One region of the Cupriavidus sp. MEYA8 genome, then DNA from elsewhere that is predicted to be linked to it. Evidence: predicted binding sites of a transcription regulator. Region 1 holds the regulator's gene; each other region holds the start of a gene.
The links. Region 1 encodes FNR, which switches genes on or off when oxygen is low (the NO sensors DNR and NnrR bind a similar motif). Its sites were predicted from a motif close to TTGATNNNNATCAA; they were not measured.
Positions count from the first base shown of each region.

Region 2: a site for FNR is predicted at 2,045-2,058, ahead of AC5WJ1_RS23360 (nitrite reductase). Genes of this name have one in related genera too.
Region 3: a site for FNR is predicted at 5,660-5,673, ahead of paaA (1,2-phenylacetyl-CoA epoxidase subunit PaaA). Genes of this name have one in related genera too.
Region 4: a site for FNR is predicted at 3,737-3,750, ahead of ubiU (ubiquinone anaerobic biosynthesis protein UbiU). Genes of this name have one in related genera too.

Region 1 is NZ_CM181221.1:2,189,326-2,196,408, forward strand. It holds gene rluB (23S rRNA pseudouridine(2605) synthase RluB) at 1-494, opposite strand, end outside; gene scpB (SMC-Scp complex subunit ScpB) at 500-1,366, opposite strand; gene AC5WJ1_RS10130 (sulfite exporter TauE/SafE family protein) at 1,924-2,685, opposite strand; gene fnr (fumarate/nitrate reduction transcriptional regulator Fnr) at 2,763-3,488, shown strand; gene AC5WJ1_RS10140 (hypothetical protein) at 3,549-3,794, opposite strand; gene AC5WJ1_RS10145 (FixH family protein) at 3,791-4,000, opposite strand; gene ccoG (cytochrome c oxidase accessory protein CcoG) at 4,036-5,508, opposite strand; gene ccoP (cytochrome-c oxidase, cbb3-type subunit III) at 5,558-6,475, opposite strand; gene AC5WJ1_RS10160 (cbb3-type cytochrome oxidase subunit 3) at 6,478-6,642, opposite strand; gene ccoO (cytochrome-c oxidase, cbb3-type subunit II) at 6,646-7,083, opposite strand, start outside.
Region 2 is NZ_CM181222.1:1,357,911-1,364,993, reverse strand. It holds gene AC5WJ1_RS23375 (AMP-binding protein) at 1-338, shown strand, start outside; gene AC5WJ1_RS23370 (TerC family protein) at 438-1,454, shown strand; gene AC5WJ1_RS23365 (universal stress protein) at 1,465-1,890, shown strand; gene AC5WJ1_RS23360 (nitrite reductase) at 2,167-3,852, shown strand; gene AC5WJ1_RS23355 (c-type cytochrome) at 3,920-4,273, shown strand; gene AC5WJ1_RS23350 (c-type cytochrome) at 4,255-4,641, shown strand; gene AC5WJ1_RS23345 (cytochrome D1 domain-containing protein) at 4,569-5,810, shown strand; gene ahbB (siroheme decarboxylase subunit beta) at 5,819-6,802, shown strand; gene AC5WJ1_RS23335 (Lrp/AsnC family transcriptional regulator) at 6,799-7,083, shown strand, end outside.
Region 3 is NZ_CM181222.1:1,738,490-1,745,572, reverse strand. It holds gene paaK (phenylacetate--CoA ligase PaaK) at 1-89, opposite strand, end outside; gene paaN (phenylacetic acid degradation protein PaaN) at 163-1,827, opposite strand; gene paaE (1,2-phenylacetyl-CoA epoxidase subunit PaaE) at 1,883-2,959, opposite strand; gene paaD (1,2-phenylacetyl-CoA epoxidase subunit PaaD) at 2,977-3,492, opposite strand; gene paaC (1,2-phenylacetyl-CoA epoxidase subunit PaaC) at 3,498-4,250, opposite strand; gene paaB (1,2-phenylacetyl-CoA epoxidase subunit PaaB) at 4,264-4,545, opposite strand; gene paaA (1,2-phenylacetyl-CoA epoxidase subunit PaaA) at 4,615-5,613, opposite strand; gene paaX (phenylacetic acid degradation operon negative regulatory protein PaaX) at 5,753-6,676, shown strand; gene boxA (benzoyl-CoA 2,3-epoxidase subunit BoxA) at 6,768-7,083, opposite strand, start outside.
Region 4 is NZ_CM181222.1:1,285,222-1,292,304, forward strand. It holds gene AC5WJ1_RS22975 (hemerythrin domain-containing protein) at 1-341, shown strand, start outside; gene AC5WJ1_RS22980 (hypothetical protein) at 366-1,709, shown strand; gene AC5WJ1_RS22985 (Crp/Fnr family transcriptional regulator) at 1,681-2,394, shown strand; gene AC5WJ1_RS22990 (NAD(P)H-dependent flavin oxidoreductase) at 2,465-3,640, opposite strand; gene ubiU (ubiquinone anaerobic biosynthesis protein UbiU) at 3,913-4,971, shown strand; gene AC5WJ1_RS23000 (U32 family peptidase) at 5,043-5,984, shown strand; gene ubiT (ubiquinone anaerobic biosynthesis accessory factor UbiT) at 5,981-6,451, shown strand; gene AC5WJ1_RS23010 (histidine kinase N-terminal 7TM domain-containing protein) at 6,479-7,083, opposite strand, start outside.

The DNA.
Region 1 (7,083 bases):
GCAGCGCCCTGGCCCTCGGCCGGAGCGGCTGACTTGCCGCTGCGCGGGTTCGGCTTGCGCTTGCGGGGCGCCTGCTCACCCTTGTCCGCCCTCTCGGCTCTTTCGGCTTTCTCGCCGCTTTCAGCCTTGTGCGCCTTGTGCGCCTTGTCGGCCGGGGCCTGCGCCGACTGGCCGCCATCGCCCTGAGCCGGCTTGCGCTTGCCGCGGCCGCGCTGGGCACCGCGCCCGCCGGCCGCCGCTGGCGCCGGGGCCGCTTCCGCGGCGTCGCCGGGCATACCGGCCTCGGCGCCTTCGGCGCGGCCGGCATCGCGATCTTGCGTGGCCTGGCGGCGCGACGCCACCAGGTTCCTCAGCCCGCGGCGCAGCCCCTTGCGGCGGGGCGCGGCTTCGCTGCCCGATCCGGGTTCGGCGGCGCCGGAATCGGCGGGTGCGCCCGCATGGCGGGTGTCTTGCTCAACGGAATCAGACAAGATATTCACTATCGGATGTTGCATGTTGTTCAGTTCGGCACGCGTTCGTCGTGCTCGCTCGGGTGCGGCGAGGCGCCGTCTTCCGGCAGTTCAGCCCGTGCCCCGTCCGGATCGGAATCGGCAGGATTGCCCAGCTCGGTTGGTTCGCCTTCGGCACCCAGTTCCTCCGCCCCATGCTGGTGCGGCTGCAGGTCGAATCCGTTGGCGACTGCGCCGTCGGCGGACCCCTGGCCGGCGTCCGTGGCTTCGGGCTCGCCTGCGGCGGATGCCTCGGGCCGGGCCGGCTCGGCAAACGCCTCTTCATCGGCACTGCCAGGCTTGCCTGCCGCCAGCGCCTCGAAATCGATGGCCTGCTGGTCCAGCAGCGTTGCCTGCGCCTGCGCCTGGGCATCCTCGAGCGGGGGCAGCTCGTCCAGCGTGCGCAGCCCGAGGTCGTCCAGGAACGCCTTGGTGGTGGCATACAGGGCCGGGCGCCCCGGCACGTCGCGGTGCCCGATCACCTCGATCCAGCTGCGGTCTTCCAGCTTCTTGATGACTTCCGTGCTGACCGTCACGCCGCGGATTTCCTCGATATCGCCACGCGTCACCGGCTGGCGATAAGCGATGATCGCCAGCGTCTCCATCACGGCGCGCGAGTATTTCGGCGGCTTTTCCGGATTCAGGCGATCAAGGTATTCACGCATCTCGGGGCGGCTCTGGAAGCGCCAGCCGCTGGCCAGCGACACAAGCTCCACGCCGCGCGGGCGCCAGTCCTGGCGCAGTTCCTCCAGCAGCACGCGGACGGTGTCCGCGCCGACGTCGTCGGCGAACAACCGTCGCAGATCATTGACGCGCAAAGGCTCCTGCGCGCAGATCAGCGCCGTCTCGAGGACGATCTTCGCCTCTTGGGTATTCATGTTGATGGTGTGCAGCCTGTCTTTGCACCTGCTCCCGGACGGATCCGGGGCACCGGAGATTTTGGATACAGCGATGCCAATGCCATCGCCATCTCATTGCGCAGCTCACCCGGATGCCTGCTGCATCCAAGCCGTGCACTTCCCTTTCTTTGCATCGAGTTGCCGGGTCACTCCGGCAGGAGATCGTTCGCATGCCGCCATGGGCCGGTCAGCGAACCTCTTGCGTGGCGCGTCCGCACAACGGACGCCGCTGTCGGCGAACTGAACGCCTCGGACGCAAGAAAAACGGGTATCGGGAGCAAGGCCGGCATCTCCAACACCGCAGTGCCAGCCGGGCTTTTGAACCAGATCATTTGATCCGGATGGACCGTGGGACGGGCCGGGAATCGAACTACCAACACTCCCCGCCGCCCTGGGCGCACCTTCTGGCAGGAAGGCCGCTGGCGCTGCTCGCCGCTGCTTACAAAACACCGCGCGATACCGCAATGCTGGCGATTGTATGGCATTCCCGCCCTCGCCCGCAACCACCATCCGACGCGCCGAGCGCCGCATACGTCTCAAAAGACCAGGCAGAAACCCTGCTCTGCCAGCGAATGTGGCAACAACACCGCGCGCGCCAGACCAAGGGCCCCGAACACCATGACCGCCACGCCCGCGCCCACGCGCACCGCGCGCCGCCGCGACAGGCTGCGCAGGTAGCCGGACAGCCCCGACAGCACCAGCAGGTTGGGCAGCGTACCGATGCCAAACACACCCATCACCAGCGCACCGGAACCGGCATTGCCGGCGAGCAGCGCCAGCGTCAGCGCTCCATAGACCATGCCGCACGGCACCAGCCCCCACGCCAGGCCAACACCATAGCGCCTGGCAAGCCCCCCATGCGCACGCACGAAGGTGGGCATGGCGCCGCCGCCCAGCCGCCCAAGCTGCCGCGCCAGCACGCTGCCTGCCCGCACCGCCAGCCGCTCGAGCCACGCGACGGTAAAGGCATTGCCGCGCAGCACGCGCCAGCCCGACCACAGCAGCATGGCACTGCCGGCACCAAACAACCAGCGCTGCAACGGCAGGTAGTCCTGCTTCCACGCGCCGGCGCCAATCGCGCCCAACAGCGCGCCAAGCAGCACATAGGTCGAAATCCTGCCCAGGTGCATTGCCAGCAACTCGCCGGCCCAGGCAGCGCGGCTACGCACGAAGGTCAGGGCCGCGACGCCGCCACGCGGCTGTTCAACCGCCAGTGCGATGCCGCCACACATTGCCGCGCAGTGCACGCCGCCCAGCAATGCCAGCATAAAAACGCTAATTAGTACACCAAATGGCAAATCTGACTCCCTGCCTCATCACATCGCACGGTAAAATGGCGGGGTCGCGCCCTCGCATCCACTCTTGCAGGTTCCAATTGCTCACCTCCATTCCAATCACTGAGATGTCGCCCCGTTGCTCCACTTGCGCGATGGGGCAACTGTGCCTTCCGGTTGGCATGTCCCAGCAAGACCTCACCAAGATGGACACGCTGGTGCAGGAACGCATCCGGGTCCATAAGGGTGAGACCTTGTATCGCATGGGCGATCCCCTCACCGCGGTTTACGCCGTTCGCTTCGGCACGCTGAAGACCCATGTCACGACCGAAGACGGCCGTTCACAGATTACCGGTTTCCACCTGCCAGGCGAAATCGTCGGCCTCGACGGCCTCGGTGAGATGCAGCATGCCTCGGACGCCACCGCGCTGGAAGATACCGAGGTCTGTGTAGTCCGCCTTGGGGACCTGCAGACGCTGTCTGCAGACCTGCCTTCGCTGCAGCATCAGTTCCTGCGGCTGATGGGCAAGGAAATCACGCACGACCAGATGATGCTGGTGACACTCGGTTCGATGCGCGCCGAAGAACGCCTGGCCGCTTTCCTGATCAACCTGTCTGAGCGCCTGTCGGCGCGCGGCTACTCGTCGACCGAATTCGTGATGCGCATGAGCCGCGAGGAAATCGGCAGCTACCTGGGCCTGAAGCTGGAAACCGTCAGCCGCCTGTTCTCGCGTTTCGCTGAAGCCGGCCTGATCCAGATTCGCCAGCGCCACGTCAAGCTGGTGGATCTCGCCGGCATCAAGCAGCTCTACAGCCGTAGCTGCTGACCCTTCCCACCACCCGCCGCTTTGCGCCTGCGCCGCGCGGGGCGGCGCAGGCATCGGCATTCACTCCAACTCGTCGGTATCGCTGAGCCGCGTCGGCATCGTGTACAGCGTCAACCCGCTGGACAGCGCGCAGAAGATCCACGCTAGCAGGAAGCTCATCGTGTAGATCGATTCGCGCGACGCCTCGATCGGATGCCCGAAGAACTTCAGATCACCGGGGTCCACGACCGAGAACACCGTCGCGGTGGCGAAGCCCGCCATCAGGAACCCGGGCCACAAGACCCACATCAGCCAGCGCAACCTCATGGCTGCCTCGCTGCGCTCGGCTGAGGCCGCACCGCCTCGGCCTTCTCGACCACCAGTCCATGGCGCGCTGCGCCCTGCACCGGCACGTCAGGATGCGACGACGCAAGCCAGATGGTGACGCCGCACGCCACCATCGCGACCAGCGGGCCGCTCATCAACAGCCACGGCCACGGCTCTTTCCACCACGGATTGCCTTGCTGATTCATCATGCCCCCTTGAGTTCTGCACCGAGCGCCTGGCGTCACAGGTCGCGCGGCACGATAAAGCTGGTGCTCTGCCGGATCTCGGCGTTGCCCTGCTCCGATCCTTCGCTGGTCACCGTCACGCTGATCTTGTGCGTACCCTGCGCCGCGTCTTCGATCGGCACGCGTATGCGGATCGGCAACAGCCGGTTCGAGGTCGGCGCCAGCGATTCGGCCTGCTTGTCATATTCGACCGTCAGGTGCTTCAGCTCGTCGCTGTCGGCTCGCACGCTGATATACATCGGCCCCTCGGTCGTGTTGATCAGCTGCAGGCGATACACATTCTCGATCCAGCGGCCTTCGACCTCCCGGCCCAGCGCGCCGCGGTCGCGGATGATGTCCACCTTCAGCGGCGTGCGCAGCGCGATCGAAGCCACAAAGCCAGCGAGCAGCGCGACCCAGATCACGGAATAGATGATGACACGCGGACGCAGCAGGCGCTTGCGCGATGCTGCCGCGGACAGCGCCTTGCGCATGGCATTCTCCGAAGTGTATCGGATCAGCCCGCGCGGGTAGGACATCTTGTCCATGACCTGGTTGCAGGCGTCGATGCACGCGCCGCAGCCGATGCATTCATACTGCAGGCCATCGCGGATATCGATGCCGGTCGGGCACACCTGCACGCAGATGCTGCAGTTGACGCAATCGCCCAGGCCCGCCTGGCGATGGTCGGTCTTGCGCGAACGGCTGCCGCGCGGCTCGCCCCGGCCGACGTCGTAGGTCACGACGTAGGTGTCGCGGTCGACCATCACGCTCTGGAAACGCGCATACGGGCACATGTACTTGCACACCTGCTCGCGCATGAAGCCAGCGTTGCCCCAGGTGGCGAACGCATAGAACAGCATCCAGAACGTCTGCCACGGGCCCAGCGACAGGCTCGCCAGCTCGCCACCCAGCTCACGGATCGGCGCGAAGTAGCCGATGAAGGTGAAGCCGGTCCACAGCGCGATCAGTACCCACAGGAAGTGCTTGGTGGCCTTGATACGCAGTTTGCGCAGGCTCCAGGGGTCGCCGTCGAGACGGATGCGGGCGATCCGGTCGCCTTCGATCCGCCGCTCGATCCACATGAAGATCTCGGTATAGACCGTCTGTGGACAGGCGTAACCGCAGAACAGCCGCCCGGCGATCGCCGTGAACAGGAACAGCGCCAGCGCCGAAATGACCAGCAGCACGGCGAGATAGATGACATCCTGAGGCCACAACACCAGCCCGAAGATGTAGAACTTGCGTTCGCCAAGGTCGAACAGCACGGCCTGGCGTCCGTTCCACTGGAGCCAGGGCGTGCCGTAGTAGATCAGCTGCGTGAAGAGGACCAGCCAGACGCGCCAACTGGAGAAAGCGCCCGTAACGGAGCGCGGATAGATCTTGCGGCGGACCTCGTACAGCGTTTCATCCGAGGTCTCGGCAGGCGCAGCGGCCGACCGCTGGCGGTCGGCCGCCCGGGCCATTTCTTCGGTCCCGGGTGCGTTCATGGATGGTTTCTCCTGCGGGCGGCCCGCGCCCGCTCAGATGAGTCGCCTGTCATTGGCCGGCACCCCCGCCGGTATTCGACAGACCCCAGACATAGGCCGTCAGCATGCGGATCCGCTCTGGCGTCAGGATCTCTTCATGTGCCGGCATATGGTTGTTATGCCCCTTCAGGATGGCGTCGACGATGCTGCCTTCCGAACTGCCATACAGCCACACGTTATCGGACAGGTTCGGCGCGCCCAGTGCCTGGTTGCCCTTGCCGCCGGCACCGTGGCAAGCCGCGCAGGTCGACTTGAAAGTGCTCTCGCCACGCGAGGCGCGGATGGGATCCGAAGACAGCCCCGACAGCGAGCGGACATACTGCGCCACGTCGCCTGCCAGCTTGCCGTCGATGGTGGATGCGAACGGCGGCATCACGCCATTGCGGCCCTTGGCAATGGTCTGCTGGATGGTCTCGGGTTCGCCGCCATACAGCCAGTCGCCGTCCGTCAGGTTGGGAAAGCCGCGGCTGCCGCGCGCATCCGAACCATGGCATTGCGCGCAGTAGTTCAGGAACAGCCGCTGGCCAATTTCGCGCGCCTGCGGATCTCCAGCCACCTGCTTGACATCCATCTTCAGGTACTTGGCATAGATCTCGTTCTGCATCTGCTCCTGCGCGGCACGATGCGCGGCCAGTTCGCCCTGCGTCGAGAACTTCAGCACGCCTGAGTACTTGCCCAGACCCGGATACAACACGAGGTAGACCAGGCCGAAGATACAGGCCAGCAGGAACATCCACATCCACCAGCGCGGCAGCGGGTTGTTCAGTTCGCGCAGGTCGTCGTCCCAGACGTGGCCGGTGTCGTCGCCCCCGCTGGCGGTCTTGGTGATCTTGCGTTGCGAGAACAGCAGCCATACGCACCAGACGATGCCGACGAGCGCGATCGCGGCAATGTAGTAACTCCAGAAATCGGAAAAGAAATCGCTCATGGCTAGGTGTTCCGGCTCGATGTTGTCGTGGTTTCGTCAGGCAGCGCGAACGGCAGCATGGCGGATTCCCGGTTGGCGGCCTGCCGGCCGGCCGACCACGCCCACCAGCAGATGCCAAGGAAGACGACCATCGACACGACGGTCGCAATAGCGGTGATCATGGCCATGGCTTACTCCTTCGCCGGTGCAACTGCTGCAGCGGTGTCCACGCGGACATTGCGGCGGTTGGTGCCCAGAGCCTGGAGGTAAGCCACCAGCGCGTCTTCCTCGGTCTTGCCCTGGAGCTCGTCCGGCGCCTTGGCGATGTCGGCCTCGGTGTATGGCACGCCCAGCTTCGCCAGCGCCTGCATGCGCGCCTGGATATCGTTGGTCGGCAGCGCGGCCTTCTCCAGCCACGGGTAGGAAGGCATCACCGACTCGGGCACCACGTCACGCGGGTTGCGCAGGTGGATGCGTTGCCAGTCGTCCGAGTAGCGGCCGCCGACGCGTGCCAGGTCGGGACCGGTACGCTTCGAGCCCCACAGGAACGGGTGATCGTAGACGGCCTCGCCCGCGGTGGAGAAATGGCCGTAACGCTCGGTTTCGGCCTGCAGTGTCCGCACCTGCTG
Region 2 (7,083 bases), on a different replicon from region 1:
CCCTGCTGTTCCCGGAAGGCACCTTCGGCCGCGAGCCGGGGCTGCAACGTTTTCGCTCGGGCGCCTTTGTCGCCGCCGCCCGTGCCGGCGCCCCGGTGGTTCCGATTGCGCTGCGGGGCACCCGCTCGGTGCTGCGCGACGGCCAGTGGCTGCCGCGCCGGGGCCCGATCAGTGTCGTCATCGGCCGGCCCCTGCCGCCCGACGGGCAGGACTGGCCGGCGGCAATGCGACTGCGCAACGCGGCCCGCGCCGAGATCCTGCACTACTGCGGCGAACCCGATGCACTGCGTATCAAGGCGCAGCCTGCGCGGCCCCACCTCGCGCGGCAGCTGCCATGATCCCTGCTGGCCGGACCGGGCGCGAGCCGCCGACCGCCACATCGACCGTCTCACCGGCCGTCTCACCCGCCGTTTCACCCGCCGTTTCACCATAAGGCAATGGAGACCTTTGCCACCGCCCCGATGTGGGCCGGATTTTTTGTCCTGGTGCTGGGCACGCTGCTCGTGGACATCTTTGTCCTTGGCGGCCGGCATGCGCACCGCGTCTCCTCGCGCGAAGCGCTGGGCTGGACCCTGACCTGGATGACCCTGGCCGCGCTGTTCGGCCTCGGGCTCTGGTGGGTGGTGGCCGAGGACGCCGGCCACGACGCCGCCAATCGCAAGGTGCTGGAGTTCTACACCGGCTACCTGATCGAGCTGTCGCTGTCGGTCGACAACATGTTCGTGTTCGCGATGATCTTCAGCTACTTCGCGGTGCCGCCGGAACTGCAGCGCCGGGTGCTGCTGCTTGGCGTGCTCGGCGCGATCCTGATGCGCGCCGCGATGATCCTGGTGGGCGTATGGCTGATCAGCCAGTTCGCCTGGATTCTCTACGTGTTCGGCGTGTTCCTCATCATCACCGGCATCAAGATGCTGTTCATGTCCAGGCATGCGCCCGACCTCTCGCGCAATCCCATCGTGCGCTTCCTGTGCGCGCATATGCGGATCACCCCGCAGTATCACGGCGAACGCTTCTTCGTGCGCATCGACGGCCTGCGCTATGCCACCCCGATGTTCGTGGTGGTGCTGATGGTGGAGGCCACCGACCTGGTGTTCGCCGTCGACAGCATCCCGGCGATCTTCGCCGTGACCACCGATCCCTTCATCGTCTTCACGTCGAACATCTTCGCGATCATGGGGCTGCGCGCGCTGTATTTCCTGCTCGCCAACCTGGCGGCGCATTTCCAGTACCTAAAGTACGGCCTTGCCGTCGTGCTCGCCTTCATCGGCGCCAAGATGCTGGTCGAGCCGTGGTTCCACGTACCGGTGCACTGGTCCCTGGGCGCGGTCGCGATGACACTGTTCGTCTCCGTCCTGCTCAGCCAGGCCAGGACCAGGCGAGCCGCCGCGGCGGGCGATGAGCCGGGCCGCGGCGGCGCACCGCGCGAACGCGAGGCCGGTAACCGGCGCACATGAGGAGCAAGCCATGAACAAGATCCTGCTGGCGACCGACGGGTCGTCCTATAGCGACGCGGCTGCGCGCTACCTGGCGCAAAGCCCGTTGCTGACCCGCGACTTCGTCGTGCACGTGGTGCATTGCGAGCCGGATGTGCCCGGCGACATCAAATCTTTCATCGATCGCCGCACGCTCGACGACTGGCATCGCGAACAGAACGAGAAGGCGATGGGCTCGGTGGCCACCATCCTCGGCGAAGCCGGGATCCCGTTCGAGCGCCATGGCTTCACTGGCTTCGCGCCGACCCGCATCGTGGAGTATGCGAGCCAGATCGGTGCGAGCCTGATCGTGATGGGCTCGCATGGCCGGGGCGGATTCCTGGATGCCATCGTGGGGTCGGTGGCAAGGCGGGTCCTTGCCCATGCGCACTGTCCTGTGCTGCTGATCAAGGATTAGCAGCGCGTCGTTCCCACTAGGCACGGCCCCATAGCCATAAGGGCGGCGAGCGCTTCCACGCGATGGCGCCGCCGCTGGGAGCGCGCGCGCCTGCCGCGCGCGCAACCGCGTCTTCTCCACAGGCAAAAAACCGCTGCATGACATCCTGCCCGGTTTGATGCCAGTCAATCCCCTTCTCGCAGTGTGTCCGCATCATCACTGCAAGCGCCTGGTGCCAGTTCGCGCCCCACAAGCACCGCGACAACAGCTTTCCACAACCCGCTGAACCACGGCACCATGAAAGCAAGAAAATGGCTTTACCCCGCATTCGCGGCACTGCCGCTCTCGCTCTGGCTGGGTCTTCCCCAGGCAGCCACCAACACCGCCAAGGCCGCACCGAAGGCTGAAGCAAAGGCTGACAGGAAGGCGGCTATCCCCACCCTCACCGCCGCCGAGTTCGATCATGCCAGGCAGATCTACTTCGAGCGCTGCGCCGGCTGCCACGGCGTGCTGCGCAAGGGCGCGACCGGCAAGCCGCTGACGCCCGACATCACCCGCGCGCGCGGCTCCGAATACCTGAAGACCTTCATCAAGTACGGCAGCCCGGCCGGCATGCCGAACTGGGGCACTTCCGGCGATCTCTCCGACCAGGAAGTCGACCTGATGGCCCGCTACATCCAGCTTGATCCGCCGACGCCGCCGGAGTTTTCACTGGCCGACATCGAGAAGAGCCGCAAGGACATCCTGCCCGTCGCGCAACGGCCGACGAAGAAGATGAACCAGTACAACCTGGACAACCTCTTCTCGGTCACGCTGCGCGACGCCGGCGAAGTCGCGCTGATCGACGGCGACAGCAAGCAGATCATCAACATCGTCAAGACCGGCTATGCGGTGCACATCTCGCGCATGTCAGCGTCGGGCCGCTACCTGTACGTGATCGGGCGCGATGCGCGGCTGGACCTGATCGACCTGTGGCTGCCCAAGCCCGACATCGTCGCCGAGGTCAAGATCGGCATGGAGGCGCGTTCGGTCGAGACCTCCAAGTACAAGGGCTATGAAGACAAGTACGCGGTGGCGGGCTCCTACTGGCCGCCGCAGTACGTGATCATGGAAGGCGATACGCTCAAGCCGCTGAAGGTCGTGTCCACGCGCGGCATGACCGTCGACAACGAATACCACCCCGAGCCGCGCGTTGCCTCGATCGTCGCCAGCCATTACCACCCCGAGTTCGTGATCAATGCCAAGGAGACCGGCAAGATCCTGATGGTCAACTACTCGGACCTGTCCAACCTGAAGACCACCACCATCGATTCGGCCAAGTTCCTGCATGACGGTGGCTTCGACTCCACCGGGCGCTACTTCCTGGTCGCGGCCAACGCATCCGACAAGATCGCCGTGGTCGACACCAAGGAAGACAAGCTCGCCGCACTGATCGAGGTGGGCAAGACCCCGCACCCGGGACGCGGCGCCAATTTCTCGCATCCGAAGTTCGGCCCGGTCTGGGCCACCAGCCACCTGGGCGACGAGACCATCAGCCTGATCGGCACCGATCCCGCCGGCCATCCGGCACAGGCCTGGAAGGTCGTGCAGACGCTCAAGGGCCAGGGCGGCGGCTCGCTGTTCATCAAGACGCATCCCAAGTCCTCGAACCTCTGGGTCGATACGCCGCTGAATCCCGATGCCAAGCTGAACCAGTCCGTGGCGGTGTTCGATACGCGCAACCTGGAAGACGGTTTCAAGGTGCTGCCGATCGCCGATTGGGCCGGCCTGAAGGGTGCGGGCGCCAAGCGCGTGGTGCAGGCCGAGTACAACAAGGCCGGCGACGAGGTCTGGTTCTCGGTCTGGGGCACCAAGGACGGCGAGTCCGCGCTGGTGGTGGTCGATGACAAGACCCGCACGCTCAAGACGGTGATCAAGGACAAGCGCCTGGTCACGCCAACCGGCAAGTTCAACGCCTACAACACACAACACGACGTCTACTAATACCCGCGGCACCGCACCGCTCTCTCGGTGCGGTGCCCGGTTCCATTCCCCCAACGGAGAAATCAAGATGAAGCACCCCGTTCACCTGACTGCGCACCTTCCTGCGCGCCTGCCCGCGCTGCTCGCAGCCGCCGCCTGTGTCCTGTCATTCGGCGCCGCCGTACCCGGCGTGGCCCATGCCAGCCAGCAGCTTGCTTCCAGCAAAGCTTGCCTGTCCTGCCACGGCGTCGACAAGAAGCTGATCGGACCGGCCTTCAAGGACGTCAAGGCCAAGTACGCAGGCAAGAAAGACGGGCAGCCGCATATGGTCCAGTCGATCCTGAAGGGCAGCAACGGCCAGTGGGGCGCGATGCCGATGCCGGCCAACGCGGTCAGCGAGGCCGAGGCCAATACGCTGGCCAAATGGATCCTGTCGCTCTGATACCCCGGGGGTGGCGTGGCGCCACGGTGACGGTTCTGGCCGCGGTGCTGCTGACCGCGCCGGCAGCGGCGTCAGCGCAGCCCACGCCCACCCGGCAGGCGCAACTGGCGCACTGGCTGCGCGACGACTGCGGCGCCTGTCACGGCATGACACTGCGCGGCGGCCTGGGTCCGCCGCTGACGCGCGAGGCGCTGGCGGGCAAGCCGCCCGAGAGCCTCGTCGCCACCGTGCTGTACGGGCGGCCCGGCACCGCCATGCCGCCCTGGCAACCCTTCATGACGCAGGATGAAGCCCAATGGCTGATCGAACGACTCCGGGCCGGCACTCCGCCGACCGTCGTGCCCGTCACCACGGCGCCGGCACGATGATGCGCGGCCTGGCCGCTGCCTTAGCCTGCGCCGCGGCACTGTTGGCCGGCTGTGCCAGCGCGGTGCGCGGCACCGGCGATCTCGGCGTGGTGGTGGAACGTGCCGCCGGCCGGCTGCAGATCGTGGAAACCACCGGCATGACGCGGCTGGCCACGGTCGACGGGCTGGGCGACCTGTCGCACGCCAGCGTGGTGTTCTCGCACGATGCGCGCTACGCCTACGTGTTCGGCCGCGACGGCGGGCTCACGCGCGTGGACCTGCTGGACGCGCGCATCACGCACCGCGTCCTGCAAGCCGGCAACAGCATCGGCGGCGCGATCTCGCAGGATGGCCGCGTAGTGGCCGCGCAGAACTACGCGCCGGGCGGGGTCCGGCTGTTCGATGCCCAGACCCTCGAACCGCTGGCCGACCTGCCGGCCATCGGCCAGGACGGGCGTCGCGCCAAGGTGGTGGGCCTGGCCGACCTGCCGGGCCGGCGCTTCGCCGCCAGCCTGTTCGAGTCCGGCGAGATCTGGATCATCGATGCCGCCGATCCGCGCCATCCGCAGGTGACGCGCCTGCCGGCCGGGCGCGAGCCGTACGACGGCCTGGTCACGCCCGATGGACGCTGGTACCTGGCCGGCCTGTTCGGCGAGGACGGGCTGGCGCTGGTCGACCTGTGGCAAACGCCACCGCAGGCACGCCGCATCCTGTCGGGCTACGGGCGCGGCAGCCAGCCGCTGCCGGTCTACAAGATGCCGCATCTGCGCGGCTGGGCGATGGCGCAGGGCCAGGCATGGCTGCCGGCCATCGGCCGCCACGAAGTGCTGGTGGCGGATCCGGCGCGCGGCTGGCAGCAGACCGCGCGCGTGGCGCTGGCCGGCCAGCCGGTGTTTGTGATGGCACGCCCGGACGGCCGGCAGGTGTGGGTCAACTTCGCCTTCCCGCACAACGACACGGTGCAGGTCATCGACACCGCCACGCGCGAGGTGATTCGCACCCTGCGGCCCTGCGGCGGAGTCCTGCACATGGAATTCACGCCCAAGGGAGAGGCGCTGTGGCTGTCCTGCCGCGACGACAACCGCGTCGAGGTCTATGACACCGCCAGCCTGGCACGCATCGCCACGCTGCCGGCCGACAACCCCAGCGGCATCTTCTTCACCGCGCGGGCACAGCGCTTCGGCATGTAGACGGCGCCATGTTCGACGAATTCACCCTGTACGACACGCTGCAGCACGACTTTCCGCTGCAGCCTCGCCCCTACCAGGCGCTCGCGCAAGGGCTGGGCCTGTGCGAGCACACGCTGCTGTCGCTGCTGGCGCGCGATCTGGGCGCGGGCCGGATCAGCCGCGTCGGCGCCGTGTTCGCGCCCAATGTGATCGGCGTCAGCACGCTGGCCGCGCTGAGCGTGCCGACAGCGCAGCTGGATCGCGTGGCCGCGCGCGTCAGCACCTGCGCGTCGGTCAGCCACAACTACGCGCGCAGCGGCCACGCCTACAACCTGTGGTTTGTCGCGGGCGCGCGCGAGCGCGGCACGCTGGATCGCACGCTGGCGGCGATTGCCGACATGGCGGGGCAGGTGCCACTGGACCTGCCGATGGCACGCGAGTACCACATCGACCTGGGTTTTGCGCTCGGTACTGGCAATCGCCGCCAGCGCCGAGTCGCGGCCCCCGTGCTGCCTGTCACGCTGGATGCGGATGACTGGCGCCTGGTGGCGGCGCTCGAGGCGGGCCTGCCGCTGACGCCGCGCCCGTTCCATGATCTGGCGCTGCGCACGCGGCTGCCGATGCCGCGGGTGCTGGAGCGGATTGCGCAATGGTCGGCGCAGGGCGTGATCCGGCGGCTCGGCGTAGTCCTGCGCCACGGCCGCTTCGGCTACCGCCACAACGCCATGTGCGTATGGGACGTGCCGGACGCCCGCGTCGACGCGATCGGCCTGCGCCTGGCACGCCAGCCGCGCGTGACGCTGTGCTACCGGCGCGAGCGGCGCCTGCCGGCGTGGCCCTTCAACCTGTTCGCGATGATCCATGCGCGCGATGCGCACGACCTGCGGCCGGCACTCGACGACATCCGCGCCACCGTGGGGATGGACCAGACCCCCGGCGCGGTGCTGGTCGGCACCCGTTGCTACAAGCAGCGCGGCACGCGCTACGCCACGCAGGAGGCGGCGCGAGCATGACAGCCGATGCCTCCGGTGCCGTGCTTCCCGACTCCTTCGACACCATCGACACCATCGACGCCACCGACCGCCGCATCATCAACGCGCTGCAGCGGGGCCTGCCGCTGGTGCCCCGGCCTTATGCCGAGGCAGCCGCCTCGCTTGGCATCGCGGAGGACGAACTGCTGGCGCGGCTGCGCCGGCTGCTCGACCATGGCGTGCTGACGCGCTTCGGCCCGCTCTACCAGATCGAGCGCGCGGGCGGCCGCTTCGTGCTGTGCGCCTGCCACGCGCCGGAACAG
Region 3 (7,083 bases), on a different replicon from region 1:
AGCCGTTGCAGCTGCAGCGCCTGCAGTTCGTCGCGGCTGGCGCGCTCGATCGGCTCCAGCTCATTGGGGTTGGGGTTGCGTTGCACCATTGTCTACTCCATCTCGTTATGATGGCGCCGCGTACGAAGGGGGGCCGGCGCCGGGGTACTGCAGGCCTTGCGATCAGATATGCGAGCGGCTCTGGACCACGCGGAAGCGGTTTGCGACGAAGGCCGCATCCGACAGCGATGCATTGGCCGCGGGGTTGGCGCCGGTAGCGTGGAAATCGCTGAACGCGGCCGACTGGTTGACGAACACGCCGCCGGTCAGGTTAAGCGACAGCGCCACGCCAGCGTCTTCCGCGGCATCGCGGATGGTTTCGGTCACGCCCGCGTCGGTGGTGTATGCGGACAGCGTCAGCGCGCCGTGTGTCTTCGCGCCGCGGTGCGCCAGTTCAATGCTGTGCGCCGTGTTGTCGGTCGCCACGACGAAGGAGATGGGGCCGAACAGTTCCTGCATGATCTTCGCCTCGTCGCTGGCATCGACCTTCAGCACCAGCGGCGTGCGGATGCGCGCGCCCGGAAACTCGGGATGTTCGAGCACACGGCTGTCGGCAACGATCTCGCCCAGCGCGCGCGACGCTTCGATCCGTTCCGCCACGCCGTCGTTCTGGATCGCACCGATCAGTTCGACCGCCCTGGCCGGATCGCTGGTCAGCTTGCCAACGGCCTCGCCGATCGCCGAGGCAACCTGGTCGAAGCTGATGCGCCCTTCCGGCGTGTCGATGCCGTCCTTCGACACATAGATGTTCTGCGGCGCCGTGCACATCTGGCCCGAGTACAGCGACAGCGAGAAAGCGATATTGCGCACCATGCCCTTGAAGTCGGCGGTGGAGTCGATCACGATCTGGTTGACGCCTGCCTTCTCGGTGTACACCTGCGCCTGGTGCGCGTTGCGCTCCAGCCAGTCGCCGTTGGCGGTGCTGCCGGTGAAGTCGATCAGGCGCACTTCCGGGCGCAACGCCAGCTTCGACGCCATGCGCTCGCTCGGGTCGTTGGCCACCAGCGTGACGATGTTCGGGTCGAAGCCGGCTTCTTCCAGCACTTCACGCGCCACCTCGACGGTGATCGCCAGCGGCAGGACCGCGCCCGGGTGCGGCTTGACCACCACCGCATTGCCGGTCGCCAGGCTGGCGAACAGGCCGGGATAGCCGTTCCAGGTCGGGAAGGTGCAGCAGCCGATCACCAGGCCCACGCCGCGCGGCACCACGGTGTAGCGCTTTTCCATGCGCAGCGGCTCGTTCTTGCCCTGCGGCTTCTCCCACGTGGCGAGCTTCGGGATGCGGCGCAGTTCGTCCCAGGCGTAGGCCACGGCTTCCAGGCCGCGGTCCTGCGCGTGCGGGCCGCCGGCCTGGAAGGCCATCATGAAGGCCTGGCCGGTGGTGTGCATGACCGCGTAGGCAATCTCGAAACTGCGGCGGTTCAGGCGCTGCAGGATTTCCAGCGATACGCCCACCCATGCCTCCGGTCCGGCCTTGCGCCATGCGGGCATGCCCCTGGCCACGCCGGCAAAGAGCTGATCGAGATCAGGCCGAGGATAAGTGATGCCCAGTTCCGGGCCATACGGCGAGACTTCCTTGCCGGCCTGGCCGACGGTGCCGGGCTGCGACAACGCGAACGGCTGGTCCAGGCGGGCCTCAAAGGCGGCCTTGCCATCGGCATTGGCGGTCTCGCCATAGACCTTGGGGCTCGGCATTTCAGCGAACGGGCTCCAGTAGCCGCGCGTGGCAATGGCTTGGGTGGCTTGTTCCAGCAGCGCCTGGTGGCGTTCGAAAAACGGGTGGGACACGGCTTGCTCCGGGGGCGAGATTGAATCTGGGTATTGGGAATGGCAGGAAAACGCTTCAGGTTTCCTGGTCGAAATCGATCACCAGCTTGTCGCTGACGGCGTAGCTCTGGCAGCTCAGGATGAAGCCGCGCGCGACTTCGTAGTCTTCCAGCGCGAAGTTGACGTCCATGTCGACCTCGCCTTCGATGCGCTTGCAGCGGCAGGTCGAGCAGACGCCGCCCTTGCAGGAGTACGGCAGCTCGATGCCCTGCGCCAGCGCGGCGTCTAGCACGGTTTCCTTGTTCTTTTCCAGCGTGAAGGAACGGGTGCGGCCGTCCTGGATCACCGTCACCTCGCACTGCTGCTGGCCGACCTGCTTGTGCGCATGCGCGGCGGGCCGCGCCGCGGGGATGCTGGTGGCGAACAGCTCGCGCTTGATGCGGGCCTTGTCGACGCCGTTGTCGAGCAGCGCCTGCGAGACTTCTTCCATCATCGACTGCGGGCCGCAGATAAAGGCGACGTCGATGTCCTGCGGCCTGACCCAGTGCTTGAGCAGCGCGTTGACCTTGCCGCCGTCGATGCGGCCGTTGAACAGGTCGATGTCGAGCTGCTCGCGGCTGAGCACGAACACCAGGTTGAAGCGCTGCAGGTAGGTGTCCTTCAGGTCTTCCAGCTCTTCCTTGAACAGCACCGACGACGAGGCGCGGTTGCCGTAGAACAGCGTGAAGCGGCTGTCCGGCTCCGCCTGCAGCGTGGTCTTGATGATCGACAGCATCGGCGTGATGCCGCTGCCGGCGGCAAAGGCGACGTAGTGCTTCGCGTGCGTGGCGGACAGCGGCACGTGGAAATGGCCGGACGGCGGCATCACTTCCAGCTTCATGCCCGGCTGCAACTGCTCGTTGGCCCAGTTGGAGAACAGCCCGCCGTCGACACGCTTGATCGCCACGCGCAGCTGCGCATCCTGCGCCGCCGAGCAGATCGAGTACGAGCGGCGCACGTCCTCGCCGTCGATACCGGTGCGCAGCGTCAGGTGCTGGCCCTGCACGTAGCGGTAGGCGTCGGCCAGTTCGTCCGGCACGGCGAAGGTCACGGCCACCGCGTCACGGGTTTCGCGCGTGACCGAGGCCACCGTCAGTTCATGGAATTTGCTCATCTCCCCACCTTTCCTTCTCAGTGAGCCTTGAAGTAGTCGAACGGCTCTTTGCAGTCGCCGCAGCGGTACAGCGCCTTGCACGCGGTCGAGCCAAACTGGCTGACCAGCCGCGTATGGCGCGAGCCGCAGTGCGGGCAGGCCACCACCAGGGCCGGCGCCGCTTTCCGGCTGATGCCGCTGATATCGATCACCTGCTGCGCCGGCGGCGCGATGCCATAGCCGGTGAGGCTGGCCTTGCCACGCGGGGTCATCCAGTCGGTGGTCCACGCCGGCGCCAGTTGCGTCCGCACGCGCACCTTGTCCACGCCCTGCGCGGCGAGCGCGCTTTCGATGCCTTCGCGGATCACGGTCATGGCCGGGCAGCCTGAATACGTCGGCGTGATGGTGACGACGCAGGCATCGCCTTCCCACGCCACGTCGCGCACGATGCCGAGATCCACCACGGAAATCACTGGAATCTCAGGGTCCGGCACCGCGTCGAGCCAGGTCCAGACCTGCTCCACGGCGGGACGCGCCAGCGCTTGCGCGGTCATGATGCTCACCACTGCGCGCCGGGATAGGCGCGCTGCAGGAACTGCATCTCGGCCAGCAGGTAGCCGAGGTGTTCGGTATGGCGGCCGTGGCGGCCGCCGCTCTGCGCCCACTGGCTCGCAGGCACGCGCAGCGTGGCTTCCTCCAGCACCTCGCCGACATGACGCTGCCAGGGCTCGGCCAGCGTGGCGGGATCGGGGATCACGCCTGCGCGCGCCAGAGCGGCCTCGGCCGCATCGGCTTCGAACAGTTCGCCGGTGAACATCCACAGGTCGCCGAACGCATCCTGCATGCGGCGGTGGCTTTCTTCGCTGCCATCGCCCAGGCGCACCACGAGGTCGGCGCTGCGGCGCACGTGGTAGGTCACTTCCTTGAGCGACTTCGCGGCGATTTCGGCAATGCGCGCATCGGTTGATCGCTGCAGCGCTTCGAGCTGGAAGTAGTGCCACGTATCGAACAGGAACTGGCGCGCCAGCGTATCGGCATAGCTGCCGTTGGGCTGTTCCGCCAGCAGCAGGTTGCGGAACTGGTGCGCGTCGCGCAGGAAGGCCAGCTGGTCGGCGCTGCGGCCGGCGCCCTCCACTTCGGCGGCATAGCCCAGCCACAGGCGGGTCTGGCCGATCAGGTCGAGCGCGACGTTGGTCAGCGCGATGTCCTCTTCCAGCGCCGGGCCGCGACCGCACCATTCCGACAGGCGCTGGCCGAGCACCAGCGTGGAATCGCCGAGGCGCAGCAAATATTCGAGCTTGTGGTTCGTCATGGTCCGGGCCGCCTCAGATGTGCTTGACCGCTTCCGGCATCGGGAAGAACGTGGGGTGGCGGTAGACCTTGCTGTTGGCGGGCTCGAACAGCGGGCCCTTGTCGCCGGGGCTGCTGGCCATCACGTCGCTGGCCTTGACCACCCAGACGCTGACGCCCTCGTTGCGGCGCGTGTAGACGTCGCGGGCGTTGTTGATCGCCATTTCGCCGTCCGGCGCGTGCAGGCTGCCCACGTGCTTGTGGGCCAGGCCGTGCTGGCTGCGGATAAAGATCTCCCAAAGCGGCCACTCTTTCATGGCAACCTCCTGTGTAAAGCGATTCGATGTGGGGAGCGGCGCGCTGCGCCGCGTGCGATCAGGCGGAAATCAGGCGGCGGCTTGCTGCGCCTGCTTGCCGGCCTGCTTGTCCGCGTGGGCCACCAGCGCGTTGCGGAACCATGCGCCGTCGTCCCAGGCCTTGACGCGGGTGCGCAGGCGCTCGCGGTTGCACGGGCCGTTGCCCTGGATCACGTTGTAGAACTCGGACCAGTCGATCTCGCCGAAGTCATAGTGGCCGCGTTCTTCGTTCCACTTCAGCTTCGGGTCAGGGATGGTCAGGCCCAGGTATTCGGCCTGCGGCACGGTCTGGTCGACCATCTTCTGGCGCAGTTCGTCGTTGGAGAACAGCTTGATGCGCCATTGCATCGATTGCGCGCTGTTGGGCGAATCGCCGTCGGACGGGCCGAACATCATCAGCGCGGGCCACCACCAGCGGTTGAGCGCATCCTGCGCCATCCGCTTCTGCTCGGGCGTGCCGTTGCACAGCTTCAGCAGGATGTCGTAGCCCTGGCGCTGGTGGAACGACTCTTCCTTGCACACGCGCACCATGGCGCGCGCATACGGGCCATACGAGCAGCGGCACAGCGGCACCTGGTTGATGATGGCCGAGCCGTCGACCAGCCAGCCGATCATGCCGATGTCGGCCCAGGACAGCGTGGGGTAGTTGAAGATGCTGGAATACTTGGCCTTGCCCGAATGCAGGTCGCCCAGCATCTGGTCGCGCGACACGCCCAGCGTCTCGGCGGCGCTGTACAGGTACAGGCCGTGACCGGCTTCATCCTGGATCTTGGCCAGCAACACCGCCTTGCGCTCCAGCGTGGGGGCACGGGTCACCCAGTTGCCCTCCGGCAGCTGGCCGACGATTTCCGAGTGCGCGTGCTGGGAGATCTGGCGGACCAGGGTCTTGCGATAGGCCTCGGGCATCCAGTCCTTGGCCTCGATCTTGATGCCGTCATCCACGCGGGACTGGAACGCGCGCTCCTGCGGGTCCATCTCTTCCATCGCGCGGAGCCTTGTTGCTCCTGTCTCCACCAGCTGTGCGTACATGCCTGCTCCGCTTTTGTAAGGGCCTTGTCTGAAGCTTGACGGGCGCTTGATTTGCATCAAGCTCGTCAGTTGCAATGGATGGTAGTGATACAATTTGATTCAAGCAATCGGCGAATGTGTATCACTTTCGAGAACCATCATGGCGCTTTCCCCGGCTCCGGAACTGCCCTCCCCGCGCATTGCCCGGCTGGCACGCGGCCTGAAGCTCGGGGCCAATGCCATGCTGTCGACGCTGTTCGGCGACGTGGTGGCGCCGCGGCCACAGGCGATCTGGCTGGGCAGCCTGATCCGCCTCGCGGCGCCGTTCGGCATCAATGACAGGCTGGTGCGCACGGCCACTTTCCGCCTTGCGGCGGACGACTGGCTGGCCGCGACCCGGATCGGGCGGCGCAGCTACTACGGGCTGTCGGAGGCCGGCCTGCAGCGCATGCTGCACGCCGGCAAGCGCATTTATGCCGGCGAGGCGCCTGCCTGGGACGGCCGCTGGACCATGGTGCTGGTGCGCGGTGACGTACGCGCCACCATCCGGCAGAAGCTGAAGCGCGAATTGCTGTGGGAAGGCTTCGGCGCCATCGCGCCGGGCGTGCTGGCGCACCCCAACGCGGACCTGGCCTCGCTGCGCGAGATCGTCCAGGCGGCGCGCGCGCAGGAGTATGTGGCAGTGATGGAGGCGAGCAGCCTGGAGGCGTTCTCGCTGCGCCCGCTGCAGGCGCTGATGCACCAGACCTTCAAGCTGGGCGATGTGGCGCACGCGTGGCAGGCGCTGCTGCGGCGGTTTTCACCGCTGGCGGACGAAGCGGCAGACTTGCCGCCGGTGGATGCCTTCTTTGTCCGGACGCTGCTGGTCCATGAATACCGGCGCGTGCTGCTGCGCGACCCGAACCTGCCGGAGGCGCTGCTGCCGCAGGACTGGCCGGGGCGGACGGCGCGGGGGATGTGTAGTGGGATGTATGGGGCGTTGCTGGAGGCGAGCGAGAAGTACCTGCATGAGGTGGTGGAGGTGGCGGAGGGCGGGTTGGCCGATGCGTCCAACGAATTGCGCAAGCGGTTCAAGCATGCCTGACATCCCGGCGAAGGCCGCCGGTTTGCTCCCCCGCAAGCGGGCGAGGGGAGCCTGTGCGAGCGGCGATGGCGCTATCTGCGACGCCTCGCCTTCAGTACGTCTCCAGATGCAACCGCCCTTCTCGCTTCAGCCCTTCAGCCAGCGCTTCCCAATGCAGGCCCGCCTGCTGCGCCACATCGCGCAAGGCCAGCACCACGCCCTCCTCCATGCTCTTCAGCCCGCAGACATAGAAGTACGTATCCGCTGAAGCCAGTAGCGCCACGAGGTCGGCCGCGCGTTCGCGCATCAGGTCCTGCACATAGCGCTTGGGCTGCCCCGGCGTGCGCGAAAACGCCAGGTTGATGTCGATGAAATCCTTCGGCAGGTTCTGCAGCGGCCCGAAGTACGGCAGCTCTTCCTTGCTGCGC
Region 4 (7,083 bases), on a different replicon from region 1:
CCGGCTGGACAGAGGCCGCCGCGGCCTTCGCCGAGCTGGAGACCGCGCTGGCCGGCAATTTCGGCGCGGAAGAGGCACGGCTGTTCCCCGCCTTCGAGCAGGCCACCGGCATGGCCGGCGGCCCGACCGCCGTGATGCGACAAGAACACGACGAAGTGCGCGCGCTGGTGGACAACGTGCGCGAATGGCTGTCGCTGCGCGACGCCAATGCGCTCGCGGCCGAGACCGACACGCTGGTGGTGCTGCTGCAGCAGCACAACATCAAGGAAGAGAATGTGCTGTTCCCGATGTGCCGCGCGCACGTGCCGGGGCTCGACGCCGTGCTCGACGGCATTGCCTAGCGCTGGCGACGCAGGGCAACCCAGATGAAGGCCGCCAACCTCGATTACGAGCGCGCGCCGCGTCCCGCGGTGGTGTTCGGTTGCCTGGTGCCGGCGCCGTGGCTGGGCGCCGCGGCAGGGTTGCTGCTCGCGGCGGGGCCCGCCGGCGGCTTGCCGGACCGCTTTGCGCCGCTGGCGCTGGTGGCGGTCCATGTGCTCGCGCTGGGCATGCTGATGCCGGTGATGGTGGGCGCGTTGTTCCAGATGATGCCGGTGGTGGCGGGCGTGGCCGTGCCGGGTGCCGGCGTGCTGGCACCGTTTGTCGCCGTGGCCGGTGCCGGCGTGGCCGCCGGGCTGGGCTTCGGGCTGCTTGGCGGCATGCCGCAAGGCATGCAGGCCGCCGCCGTGGCCGGCCTGCTGCTGTTGCTTGCCGGCGCGCTGCTGCTCATTGCCGGACGGCGCGTGGCCGCGGTCGACGCCACCACGCGCACGCTGGCCGGCATCGGCGCGCCGCTGCTGGCCGCGGTGCTGTGCGGCATCGCGCTTGCCGGCACCTTCGGCGGCTGGTGGCAGGTGCCGGTGGCGCCGGTGCTCGACATGCATATGGCCTGGGCGCTGGGCGGATGGCTGGCGGCACTGGTGGCCGGCGTGGCCACCACCGTGTTGCCGATGTTCTGGCAGACGCGGCGCCTGCCGGCAGCGCTGGCGCGTGGCCTGCCGATGGCGCACTGGGTGCCGCTGGCGCTGTTCAGCGGCGCAACCCTGCTATGGCCCGGCCAGCCTGCCCTGGGCCAGGCGGTGCTGCTGGCGTGGCTGGCGTTCGTCGCCGTGGTGGCCGCGTTCGGGCTGGCCGGCACCCTGCGCGCGCGGCGCCGCCAGGACCCGCTGTGGCTGCTGTGGCCGGTGGCCTGCGCCAGCATGCTGGGCGCGGCGGTGCTGGGCGCGGCGGCGATCGTGTGGCCCGCATCGGCTGCACCGCTGGCGTGGTGGGCCGGCACCATGGCGCTCATCGGCACCGGCGTGCTGCCGGTCACCGCGATGCTCGGCAAGATCGTGCCGTTCCTGGTCTGGCTGCACTTGCGCCGGCTGCTGCCGCCGCGCGCGCGCGTGCCGGCCATGCAGGCCATCATCGTGCCCGCCCGGCAGCGCCGCCAGGCGTGGCTGCTGCTGGCGGCCTACCTGCTGCTACTGGTGCTGCCGCTGGCGCCGGTGCCGCTGGCCCGCGCCGGCGGCCTGCTGCTTGCCGCGGCCAATGCCTGGCTCGGCTGGCAATTGTTGTCCGCGTTGCGCTGCATGCGGCAGATGCGCCGCAGTGGCGGCCTGCCGCCGCGCCATGCGGCCTGGAATGCTGAACGCAGTCATGCCGAAGGAGGTCATCACCATGGGTGAAGCCATCAACCTGGAAGCGCTGCCGTTGTTCCGCGGCGTCGATGCGGCCGTGGTGGCGCAGTTGCGCGCCGCGGCCACGCTGCGCTGCCTGCGCAAGGGCGAATACCTGTTCCGTGGCGGCGAGCCGTGCGCCGGCCTCTATATCGTGGCGGAGGGCCTGCTCAAGCTGGCGCTGCAGCCGCCCGCCGGCGACGAGGCCGCCTGCGAGCGCGCCATCGAAGTATTCGGCCCGGGCGCGGCCTTCGGCGAAGACCTGCTCTGCCTGGACGTGCCGGGGCGCATGGCCTGCCAGGCGCAGACGCGCACGCTGGTGCTGCAGATCGGCAAGGCGGCGCTGTGGCAGGCCGTCATGCAGGAGCCGCTGCTGGCCGCGCAGCTGTTGCGCAACCTGTCGGGCCGGCTGCATGGGCTGATGCGCGACATCGAGGCGATCAGCCTGCAGACCGCGCTGCAGCGCGTGGCTGGCTTCCTGCGCGAGCAGGCGTTTGCCACGCGGCGCACCTGGCTGGCCTGCACGCAGCGCGTGATTGCGTCAAAGCTGGGGATTACGCCCGAGACCCTGTCGCGCGTGATGCACAGGTTCTGCGCCGAGCGGCTGGTGCGGATCGAGCGCGGCAAGATCTACCTGATCGATCCGGATGGGTTGGCGCGCCAGGCCGGCGTGGAGGAGCCGGCGGTGGCCTGAATGTCGGCACGTCAGGCACGTCAGGCACGTCCGGTGCCGCGTGCCGGGGATCCGGACGCGGCACGCAGGCTCAGGCCGTAGCGGCCACCTTGGCAGAAGCCAGCGCCGCTGGCTTTTCCCCTGTCATCAGGTAGTGGATCAGCTCGGCCACCGGGCGGATCGCCTCGCCGAACGGCAGCGCGCCCCTGCCGCGGAAGAACAGCCCGCGTTCCACGTCGCCACGTACCGCCTGCGCGAGCTTGAGGTCGATGCAGAACTGGCCGATGCGCGCAATGCCGTCGCGCAGGCCGCACGATTGCAGGCAATCGAACCCTTCCAGGCACTCTCGTACCTTGGCGCGGCGCTGCAGCCTGGCTTCGCTCGACAGGTAGCGCGACAGCCACGGCGTCAGCACCGCGCGCGCCGGCAGGCCGGCCACGCTGGTGAACTCGCGCAGCGTCTCGGGCCGCGCCGTGGCCAGCACCTGCTTGAAGGCCGGATGCGCATCGCATTCCTCGGTGACGGCAAAGGCGGTGCCGAGCTGCACCGCGGCGGCGCCCTCGTTGAGCCAGTGGCGCACCTTGGCATGGCTGTCGATGCCGCCGGCGAGAATCAGCGGGATGCTGTCCCATGCCAGCCCCAGCGACTGGAACAGGTCGCGGCACTCGGCCAGCACGCGCGAGAACGAAAAGCGCGGCTCGGACAGGTCCTGGATGGTGGCGGCGCCAAGGTGGCCGCCGGCATGGGCCGGGTGCTCGACCACGATGGCATCGGGCAGGCGGCCCTTCTTCATCCAGCGGCGCAGCACCAGGCCGATGCCGCGGGATTCCGACAGGATCGGGATCAGCGCCACCCCGGGGTGGCCGGCGGCCAGCTCGGGCAGGTCCAGCGGCAGCCCTGCGCCCATCACGATGGCATCGGCGCCGCTTTCGCACGCCTGGCGCACCAGCGAGGCATGCGAGCCCACCGCCTTCATCACGTTGACCGCGATCAGCCCGCGGCCTTCCGACAGCGTGCGCGCGGCGCGGATCTCGCGGTCGAGCGCCTCGAGGTTGGCGGCTTCGATGCCCGCCTTGTCGCGCACGCCGCGGGTGCGCGCCATCAGGTCGGGATGGTGGTGGCGCAGGTCGATGCTGGCGATGGTGCCCACGCCGTTCTCGCGTGCCACTGCGCCGGCAAGCCGGTGCGCCGAGATGCCGATGCCCATGCCGCCCTGCACGATGGGCAACAGGCGGCGGCCGGCCAGCTTCAGCCAGTGTTCGTTCATAAAAGGGATCTCCGGAAGGTGAATCGCGTGTGGCCGGCAGCCGGCCTGGCGCGGGGGGTGACTGGCGAAGCGTGGCACAGCGGAAAGCCCCTGCGTTTGCCGCAGGTCAAGCCCACGGGCGCTGCCTGCCATCGGCCTACGCCGACCGGCATACGCCGGCGCCAGCCATGTGCCGTTGGTGCGGGTTTGCGCGCGATCAAGCCCCTTGCGCCAGCGCGTGGCTAGCATCGGCCGCTGTCTTTGTCCTGTTTTTTGTCCTGTTTTCCCACACCATGACAACTGCCTCTACTGGCCCGGATGCGGCCACCGTCGCGCCTGCCTGCGCGCCACGCCGGCCCCAGCTGGTTGCGCCCGCCGGCTCGCTGGCGGCGCTGCGCATGGCGCTGCAGCACGGCGCCGACGCGGTCTACCTGGGCCTGCGCGATGCCACCAATGCGCGCAACTTCGGCGGCCTGAACTTTACCGAGGCCGACATCCGCACCGGCGTCGCCGAAGCCCACGCCCGCGGCGCCGAAGTGCTGTTCGCGATCAACACCTTCGCGCAGATGGGTGCGGTGCCGCAGTGGCACCGCGCCGTCGACGCCGCGGCGGAACTGGGTGCCGACGCGGTCATCATGGCCGACGCCGGCCTGATGGGCTACGCCTGCGAGCGCCATCCGCGGCTGCGCCTGCACCTGTCGGTGCAGGGCTCGGCCACGCATGCCGATGCCATCGAGCTGATGCGCGAGCGCTTCAATATCCGCCGCGTGGTGCTGCCGCGCGTGCTGTCGCTGGCGCAGATCGGCAAGCTGGCGCGGCAGACCAGCGTCGAGCTGGAAGTATTCGGCTTCGGCAGCCTGTGCGTGATGGCCGAAGGGCGCTGCCTGCTGTCGTCGTACGCGACCGGGGATTCGCCCAACAACAAGGGGGTCTGCTCGCCCGCGCACGCGGTGCGCTGGACCGAGCAGGACGGCACCATGCAGGCGCGCCTGTCAGGCATCCTGATCGACAGCTACGCGCCCGGCGAGCCGGCCGGCTATCCGACCTTGTGCAAGGGCCGCTTCGAGGTGGAGGGCGAGCGCGGCTACGTGCTGGAAGAGCCCACCAGCCTCAATGCGCTGTCCCTGCTGCCGGCGCTGGTCGGCATGGGCATCGCTGCGATCAAGATCGAAGGCCGGCAGCGCAGCCCGCGCTACGTCGCCGATGTGGTCGGCGTGCTGCGCGCCGCCATCGACGACGCCTGTGGCGATCCCGCACGCTTTGCGCCGCGCCAGGAGTGGCAGGCCACGCTGGGCCGCCATGCCGAGGGCGACCAGGTGACCCAGGGCGCCTACGACCGGCCATGGCGGTGACGCGGATGGACGCGACCAGCCTAAATCGCCCCGTCGATCTCCCCGCCACCCTTGCCACGATGGAACCTGCCATGCCCGATACCGCCACGGCGACCGCGCCTCGAGCTGTCTCGCAACATACTGCACCGCAATTCGGCATCGCCCTCGGCCCGCTGCTGTACTACTGGCCGCGCGAGCGCGTGCTGCAGTTCTACGCCGCCGTCGCCGATGCCCCGGTGGACCGCGTCTACCTCGGCGAGACCGTCTGCACGCGGCGCCACGAACTGCGCCACGCGCAGTGGCTGGAGATTGCGCAGATGCTGCGCGATGCCGGCAAGGAGGTGGTGTTGTCCACCCCGGTGCTGGTGGAGTCCGATACCGACATCGCCTGGATGCGCCGCGCCTGCGAGCAGCACGACTACCTGGTCGAGGCCAATGACCTTGGCGCGGTGCGCTGCATGGGCGGGCGGCCTTTCATCGCCGGCCCGCACCTGAACGTCTACCACGCCGACACGCTGGCGTGGCTGTCCGGGCTGGGCGCGGCCGGCTGCGTCGTGCCGGTGGAAATGGACGGCCGCACGCTGGCCGCGCTGGCCGCGGCGCGGCCGGGTGGCGTTGGCGTCGAAACCTTTGTCTGGGGCCGCATGCCGCTGGCGTTCTCGGCGCGCTGCTTCACTGCGCGCCACCATCGGCTGCGCAAGGACAGCTGCGAATTCCGCTGCATGGACTACCCCGACGGCCTGGTCGCCGCCACCGGCGAAGGCCAGGCGTTCTTCACGCTCAACGGCGTGCAGACCCAGAGCGCGACCTGCCTCGACCTGTGCGCCGAGGCGCTCGCCATGGCCGCGATGGGCGTGGACATGCTGCGCGTCAGCCCGCACTCGACCGGCACGCTGGAGGTGGTGCAACAACTGGCGGCGATCCGCGCGGGCGAGCGCGCGCCGGCGCCCAGCGGCATCGCCCCGGCGGGGGCGCAGCCCTGCAACGGCTACTGGCACGGCGGCGCCGGCATTGCGTGGGAGGCACGGGCATGAATGCGAACACAAGCCCATTGCACAAGCTGATGGCCGGCGTGCACCGGCGCATGCCGGCGCGGGCGCGCGCGCTGCCGCTGGTGGCAGCGCTGGAACTGGCGCGGCGCGCCGGCTGGCTGGAGCCGCCGGCCGCGCTGGAAGGCCATGTATTCCTGCTGACGGTGCAGGACCTGGGGCTGGAAGTGCCGTTCCGCTGCGAAGGCGGGTGCTTCCGCACCGCCGGTGCCGGCAGCGGCGAACCCGCGCTGACGCTGCGCGCCGCCGCGGTCGACTACCTGCGGCTGCTCGGCGGCGAGGCCGACACCGACACGCTGTTCTTCCAGCGCAAGCTGGTGATCAGCGGCGACACCGCGCTCGGGCTCGAGGTCAAGTACTGGCTCGATGCGGCGCCGCGGCCGGCGTGGGTCAGCCAGGCGGCGGCGCGGCTGGTGGCGCTGCAGGGCGCGCTGACGGTACGCGCGGGTTAGCCGGCGCCATGTTCTGGCCACGGCTGGTCAGGCCGCTTCGCCATCCACCATGTACCGGTTGCGGCCCGCGCGCTTGGCGCGGTACATCGCGCTGTCGGCGCGGTGCAGCAGCGGCTCCAGCCGCGGCGACTCGGGCACGGCGCAGACCGCGCCCACGCTGATCGTCACCACGGGCTGCACCGGCGTGCCGCGGTGCGCGATGCCAAGCTCGCGCACCGCGGCGACCATGCGGCGCGCCACGTCGCGAGTCTCTTCGCGCGATGCGCCGGGCAGCACCGCCGCGAATTCCTCGCCGCCCAGCCGCGCGCAGAACTGCTCGCCCGTTACCGTGCCGGCCAGCGCGCAGGCGATCTGGCGCAGGCAGTCGTCGCCCGCCAGGTGGCCGTGCAGGTCGTTGTACTGCTTGAACAGGTCGACATCCAGGATCAGCAGCCCCAGCGGCTGGCCGCGCTCATGCGCGCGGGTCACGGCGGCGAGCGACTCGCGCTGGAAGTAGCGCCGGTTGGGGATGCCGGTGAGCGCGTCGACGTCGAGGTCGGCCTGCACCTGCCACAGCTGCTCCTCGGTCTGGCCGAGGCGCGCGGTCAGCGCCAGCTCGCGCGACTGGAAGCGGCTGATGTCGCGCATGAACA